DNA from 3 places in the Pseudomonas sp. S2_C11 genome. Region 1 is predicted to be linked to each of the others. Evidence: riboswitches for the same ligand, from Rfam matches in the RefSeq annotation. Region 1 holds a riboswitch; each other region holds the start of a gene.
The links. Region 1 has a riboswitch for cobalamin ahead of AB4N48_RS11990 (CbtB domain-containing protein). Riboswitches for the same ligand answer to the same signal wherever they lie in the genome.
Positions count from the first base shown of each region.

Region 2: another riboswitch for cobalamin. It lies ahead of cobO (cob(I)yrinic acid a,c-diamide adenosyltransferase); the one in region 1 lies ahead of AB4N48_RS11990 (CbtB domain-containing protein).
Region 3: another riboswitch for cobalamin. It lies ahead of AB4N48_RS09130 (ABC transporter substrate-binding protein); the one in region 1 lies ahead of AB4N48_RS11990 (CbtB domain-containing protein).

Region 1 is NZ_CP162765.1:2,660,739-2,662,994, reverse strand. It holds gene AB4N48_RS12000 (cobalamin biosynthesis protein) at 1-138, opposite strand, end outside; gene AB4N48_RS11995 (CbtA family protein) at 135-836, opposite strand; gene AB4N48_RS11990 (CbtB domain-containing protein) at 848-1,045, opposite strand; cobalamin riboswitch at 1,169-1,387, opposite strand.
Region 2 is NZ_CP162765.1:3,611,345-3,613,600, forward strand. It holds gene AB4N48_RS16290 (cobyrinate a,c-diamide synthase) at 1-150, opposite strand, end outside; gene cobO (cob(I)yrinic acid a,c-diamide adenosyltransferase) at 147-758, opposite strand; cobalamin riboswitch at 841-1,070, opposite strand; gene AB4N48_RS16300 (hypothetical protein) at 1,233-1,817, shown strand; gene AB4N48_RS16305 (PQQ-dependent sugar dehydrogenase) at 1,884-2,256, shown strand, end outside.
Region 3 is NZ_CP162765.1:1,974,666-1,976,921, reverse strand. It holds gene map (type I methionyl aminopeptidase) at 1-197, opposite strand, end outside; gene AB4N48_RS09135 (ParD-like family protein) at 194-421, opposite strand; cobalamin riboswitch at 631-822, shown strand; gene AB4N48_RS09130 (ABC transporter substrate-binding protein) at 962-1,975, shown strand; gene AB4N48_RS09125 (FecCD family ABC transporter permease) at 1,972-2,256, shown strand, end outside.

The DNA.
Region 1 (2,256 bases):
CAAAGCCTTGACCGCTCGCAGCTCGATGCGGTGCGCCTGCAACGCTTGATCGAGTAACGCACGCAACGTACTGGCCGGGCAGCCCCGCTGGCAGCCGAGGCCGACCACGAGGGTCGGCGCTGCGCGGTCATCGGTCATGCCTGATATGGGCCTGCGCTTTTGCGGCGGAACAACCATGCACTGATCAGGCCCAAGGCCAGCCAGAACGCGACGTTGGTCAGCTGCGAAGCGATTTTGAACTGGGTTTCCAGTGCCTCTGGAGCGAGCATCGAATGCACCTGCGGTTGCGGCGCGCCGATCACATGCGGCACGGCGAGAATCGCCACACCGAGAAGCTTCATCAGCCAGTGACGACTGAAGGCAATCAGTGCCAGACCGACCGCGGTCGAAGCGGCGGTGCCGATCCACCAGATCTGCCGCGATGCCAGATCGGCAGCCGCAGTGCCCGGCAATTCAGGTGGCAGGCCCAAGGTCGGCGCGAGAACGAACGTGGCGTAACCGGCCAGACCCCAGAGCAGCCCTTGCGAGGTCTTGGTCGGCGCGCGCAAGGTGTACAGGCCGGCGAGCATCAGGGCGAAACCCACCGCCACCACCAGATTGCCGCCAGTGGTCGAGACCACGCGCTGCCAGCCGTCTTCCGGCTCCCAGGCTTCGCCATCATGGCTGTGGGCGGCGGTGCCGGCGGCGTGTTCGTGGACTTGCGCGACCGGTTCGGATTTCTCGAAGGATTCGGCCTGCAGAATCAGTGGCGATACCCAGAAACTCTGCAGCAGGGTCAGGAGCAGGGCGGCCAGCAAGCCGGTGAAGCCTGCGGTTTGCGCGATACGCTTGATCATTTCGGCAGGCCTCAGTGGCACGGGAACGCGGCGCTGTGGCGGGTATCGTGGGCGGCGTTGTGCACCGCTTCGATGTGCGAGAAACCGGCGAACCAGACCAGGCTGGCACCGAGGATCGAGGCGAAGAGGGCGGCGGCGACGCGTTGGCCGAGTGTGGTGCTGCTGGAGATGTGGTCAGTGTGGCTGACGGTGTTACTGATGATCGACATAGCGCTTCCCTCTGAAATGTCAGCGGGTAAACAGAGCGCATGAAAATCCCTGCGGGCCGGGCACGCAGGGATTTCGAACAGCGCCCGCCCACCGCGGGTTTGTTTGTGTTCAGCGGCGCTTGCGCGCGCTGGGTGTTGCGGGCCGGTCTCCGGGCTCGCGAGGGGTTGGCTGGTCGCCGACCTGCAAGCATCACCTTCCCATGCCGGGGCACAGTGGATCTGACGCTTCGCTCGCTTACCGTTGCGGGGGCAGCACCGGACTGACATGGCTTTGAGTAAAGCACATGATTCACCGGTTTCCCGTTTCACCCTGTGAAGGGCACCCGTAACAAGGTGGGCAGGAGAACATGGGTTTGGGTTTTTAGTCAATTTCCGGGGAGTTTTCGGTGCTGCAGTGGGGGATTTTTCTGATGTTTTTGTGTGTATATCCGTTGCTGCGGGTGTTGCTGATTACGGTTTCGCCCTTACGGCGAGGCACTTTTTCCAAACGCCGAAAAAGCACCCAAAAAGGCTTGCTCCTACGTTCGGCCCTCGCAGGCTCGGGTTCCTTCGCTCCGGGACTGATCCTGGCGCAGCGGCTCCGGTTTGCTTCGCTGCACCTACACTCGCTGTGTACGACTGCGTCGTACGGTCGCTGCGCTCCCACGCCCGGATCAATCCCTCCACTCAGCCTTCCGACGTCGCCGGTGGATCAAGATCAAGAGCACCCGAGCTAACGCTCATTGTTGAGTGGGGCGGCTTCGCCGCGGGCAGCTGCGCTGCTTTGCTTTTGCTTTTGTGGGAGCGAGCCTGCTCGCGAAGGCGGCCTGACAGCCGACCTGTTCTTGAGCTGGTGCGCGATCCAACTGTAGGAGCTGCCGAAGGCTGCGATCTTTTGCTTTTGCCTTTGCCTTTGCTTTTGCTCTGGCTTTTGATCTTTTGCCCCTTCGGCAGGCTTCGTTACGGGATCGATCCGGGGGTGGGAGCGCAGCGACCGTACGACGCAGTCGTACACAGCGGAAGGAGGTGCAGCGAAGCAAACCGTAGCCGCTGCGCCCGGATCGGTCCCGTAACGAAGGTACCCCGAGCCCCAGCGAGCGGGCCGTACGCCGGGGCAAAGCCTTTTGGTTCCTTTTTGGCGTTTGAAAAAGGGACTCGCTGTAAGAGCGAAACCATAAGAAGCCGTTACCGCAGCAACGGATATACCCCCAGTTTCAGACTCACCGACCATT
Region 2 (2,256 bases), 950 kb from region 1:
GTCGAGAAAGTCCGGACCGCATTTGAACACGCGCACCTTGCGCCCTTGGTTGCGATGCAAACGGGCGAGTGCGGCGGTGACGGTGGTCTTGCCCTGACCGGAGGCCGGCGCGGCGATCAACACCGCCGGGCAGTGACGTGGTTGCTTCAAAGTTCGACGCCTTTCTGCGCTTTGATCCCGGCCTGAAAGGCGTGCTTGAGCATGCCCATCTCGGTGACCGTGTCGCCCATCTCGATCATTTCCGGCTTGGCGCCGCGCCCGGTGACAACCACGTGCTGCATCGGCGGGCGCGCTTGCAGATCGCTGAGCACCTGATCGAGATCGAGGTAGCCGTGCTTGAGGGCGATGTTCAATTCATCGAGCACCACCAGACCGATCGAAGGGTCGCGCAACAATTCGCGCGAGACTTCCCAAGCGGCGGTCGCAGCGGCGATGTCGCGCTGACGATCCTGGGTTTCCCAGGTGAAGCCTTCGCCCATGACGTGGAAACGCACCTGCTCGGGGAAGCGGCGGAAAAACAATTCTTCGCCAGTGCTGTTGCGGCCCTTGATGAACTGCACCACGCCGCACTGCATGCCGTGGCCCATCGCGCGGGCGAGCATGCCGAATGCCGAGCTGCTCTTGCCTTTGCCGTTGCCGGTCAGCACCAGCACCAGGCCACATTCGTCGGGCGAGTTGGCAATGCGTTCGTCGATCACGGCCTTCTTGCGCTGCATGCGCGCCAGATGGCGTTCGTCACGCTCGGGGGAATCAGTCATGGGGGAGCTCTCCGTTGAGGCTGGATAACGGCGGGCAGGCAAAAGAATAGACGGCAAAAAGCCTGGCATCGCCCACCGTGATGCCGCTGAGATGGATCAGGCCGGTCTCCGGGCTCATGAGCGGCGTTTCGCCGGACTGCGCGCCTTCCCGCTTCTTTCGAGGCAGTGGCTCAAGGCGCAGTTTTCACTCATTTACCGTTGCGGGGGCAGCGCCGGGATCGTCGTGGCTTCGCTCGAAGACCACCCTCACCGGCTTCCCTGTTTCACTCTGTCGACGCTGGGCCACAGAGCACCTGAAACAAGCGGCGAAGGTTAGAGGGTTGGGGGTGGAGCGTCAATTGAAGAGGCGCTTTGCGCGCGAATAACTGCCGTTGATCCATTGTGCAGCGGCAATCTTGTGCCAGACTGCGACAAGTGATATCAAAGAGCCATGCTTTTCCCGAAAAGCCCACTACAACAATAAGGATGACGACGATGCAAGGCATGATCATCAGCAACCCGCGCCTGGAATTTCTGCGCCCGGTGCTGGAACGCTGGTTTGACTGTATCGATCGCTACAACACCGTACGCGGCGACAACGAAACGCCATATTGGCACGACGAGAAAGCCAATCTCGGCCTGCTCTCGGCAGCGGCGTGGATGGCTGAAATGGTCACGCTGAACGACACGGCCACGCGCAAACAGAACGAAGAAGGCGAACGCAATGCTCGCGCCGACCTGCTGATTGCCGGCGCCGAAGACCGCGCGTTCATTCAGGCCACGCAACGCTGGCCACGGGTCAACAACCTCAACCTGACCCAGGCACTGCTCGACGTCACCGCCGATGCCAAGCGCATCAGTTACGCCAGCGATCTCAAGCTCGGCTGCCTCTTTGTTGCTCCGCAAAAACCTCAGCACAGCGCCAGCCCCGAAGAATTGCAGGACATGGTAGACGACCTGCAAAAGGAACACACCTGCGCCGTGGCCTGGTATTTCCCCTACGCCTATCGCAAATTGCACAGCGACGCGGGCAACTATCATCCGGGCATCGCCATGCTGTTCAAGGAAGCCCGCGGTTGAGCAGTTGAACCATCGGGCCTGCGCCCTCCTCTATGTTTAGGAATGCATTCATAGGGAAGATCAGCAATGCGCAAGGCCCAACTCGCTCTTATCATCGCCGTCGCTGGCGGGCTCGCCGCCTGCGGTGAAACCTCCAGCCTGCAAGTCTCCGACGGCACCGGCCCGTCACCGAAACTGCCCGAACCGAACAAGACGCTGATCCCGACAGTCAACATCGCCCCGGCGGTGGGCTGGCCGGAAGGCGCGAAACCGACCGCAGCGGCCGGCACCCAGGTCGCCGCGTTTGCCGAAGGCCTTGATCACCCGCGCTGGCTCTACGTGCTGCCCAACGGCGATGTGCTGGTGGCGGAGACCAATGCGCCGCCCAAGCCCGATGACAGCAAAGGCATTCGTGGCTGGGTGATGAAGAAAGTCATGGGCAAGGCCGGCGCCGGCGTGC
Region 3 (2,256 bases), 690 kb from region 1:
CCGTGATAACCGACATTGGCTGGCACCGCCTTCTGCACATTGACGATGTAATCGTTGCACAGTCGATCCAGCTCATCGGTGGTCACGCCAGCCTTCACATGCGGCACCAGCATTGCCAGCACTTCAGCGGCGAGTTTGCCGGCGGCGCGGGATTTTTCGATGTCGGCCGGGGTGTTGATCTTGATCTGGTTTCTCATGCGCTGACGGCTTCCTGAGTCAGTTGTTGCAGATCCAGCCCACCATTCTGTTCGGCGCGGATCAGCAGGCGGCAAATGGCGCTGTGGTCGAGATTGGGATGCAGCTCGGCGAGCATGCCGATGCGCATCCAGTGCTCGGCCTGCGCGTTGATCGAGCGGCTGAGGGCGTTGCTGGAGATACGCAGGTTCTCGTGCATGTCCTCTGAGATTTTTACGATGCCCATATATGAATCCGATACGATGTGTATATGGAACGTATATTAGCCAAGCTTACCCTCGGATTGCAAACGCTTCGCCACGCAAACACGCACCCGTGTAGGAGCTGCCGAAGGCTGCGATCTTTTGATCTTGCCCGTTAAAGACCAGATCAAAAGATCGCAGCCTTTGGCAGCTCCTACCAAAGCAGATTCGGCTCCCCATCAGCGGCCTGATCGACTACCATGCCCGCGCCGGTTTCCACACGGAATTAATAGGGAATCCGAGGTGCTCCACGCATCAATCGGAACTGCCCCCGCAACTGTAGGTGCCGAGCCTGCTCCTCGACTGCCACTGGGTGAATCCCGGGAAGGCCGGAGCGTGGCAATGACGCATCAGTCAGGAGACCTGCCGGCACAGCGACTGACTAACCGGCGGGGTGTCCGGGAAGGACATCGTGCCGTGCGCATTTTCCCCGTGCCGGCCTTGCGCAGTTTCCACGACCGCGCCCGAGGTGTGTTTCCAACCGTACCCGCCCGCTCCCGTACGGTTCCCTTGGAGACTGCCCCATGCTGCTGCCCCGCGTTGCCACCCTGCTCACCACTCTGAATCTTTGCCCCCTGGCGCAAGCGGCGCCGACTGCGTATCCGCTGACCGTCGAAAACTGTGGCAGCAGCCTGACCTTTCAGCACGCGCCTGCGCGCACGGTTACCATCGGCCAGGCCGGCACGGAAATGCTCTATGCCTTGGGCCTGGGCGACAAAGTCGTCGGCACTTCGCTGTGGTTCAACGATGTGCTGGGCACATACAAAGCACAGAACGACAGGATCGAGCGCCTCGCCGACAACGAGCCGAGTTTCGAAGCGGTGATCGCCAAACGCCCGGAGCTGGTTGCCGTCGAGCTGGAATGGATGGTCGGCCCGCAAGGCGCGGTCGGCACCCGCGAGCAGTTTCATGAACTGAAGATTCCGACCTATCTGCTGCCCTCCGATTGCGAAGCCAAGGACAACCTCGTTGGTTCGGACGGGACGCGGCTGGCACCGTTTCGCATCGACAGCATCTACAAAAGCGTGAGCCAACTGGCGGCGATTTTCGACGTGCAGGCGCGTGGCGAGCAGCTCAATGAGCAGCTCAAAGCCAGCCTCGCGCAGTCGATCGCCACCGCGAAAAAGCAGCAGCGCAAAGACGTCAGCGCCCTGGTGTGGTTCTCCAGCGCCGAGATGGACATCGAGCCTTTCGTGGCCGGGCACAAAGGCGTTCCCGATTTCATGCTCAGCACCCTCGGCGTGCGCAACGTCGTCGAGTCGGATGAAGAATGGCCAACCGTCGGCTGGGAAACCATCGCCAAGGCCAACCCGACGTTTCTGGTGATCGCGCGCATGGATCGTCGGCGTTTCCCGGCGGACGACTATCAGAAGAAACTCGCCTTCCTGCGCAGTGATCCGGTGACGCGCAACATGGATGCGGTCAAGCACAACCGCATCATCATCCTTGACGCCATGGCCATGCAGGCCAGCCTGCGCACCTTCGACGGCCTCGAACAACTGGCCAGCGCCATCAACGGCTACGACCTGTCGCCATGAGCAGACGCCTGATCCGTTTGCTGCTGGTGCTGTTGACGCTGTCGGTCGCGCTGATCGGCGGCGTGGCCATTGGCGAGACTTCGATCGAGCCGAGCGTGGTGTTGCAGGTGCTGGCGAACAAGCTGTGGGGCGCCGGTTATGTGCTCGACCCGATCGACGAAGGCATTGTCTGGAACTATCGCCTGACCCGCGCGCTGGTCGCGGCGGCCTGCGGCGCCGGTCTGGCGACCTGTGGCGTAATCCTGCAATCGCTGCTGCGCAATCCGTTGGCCGATCCGTAT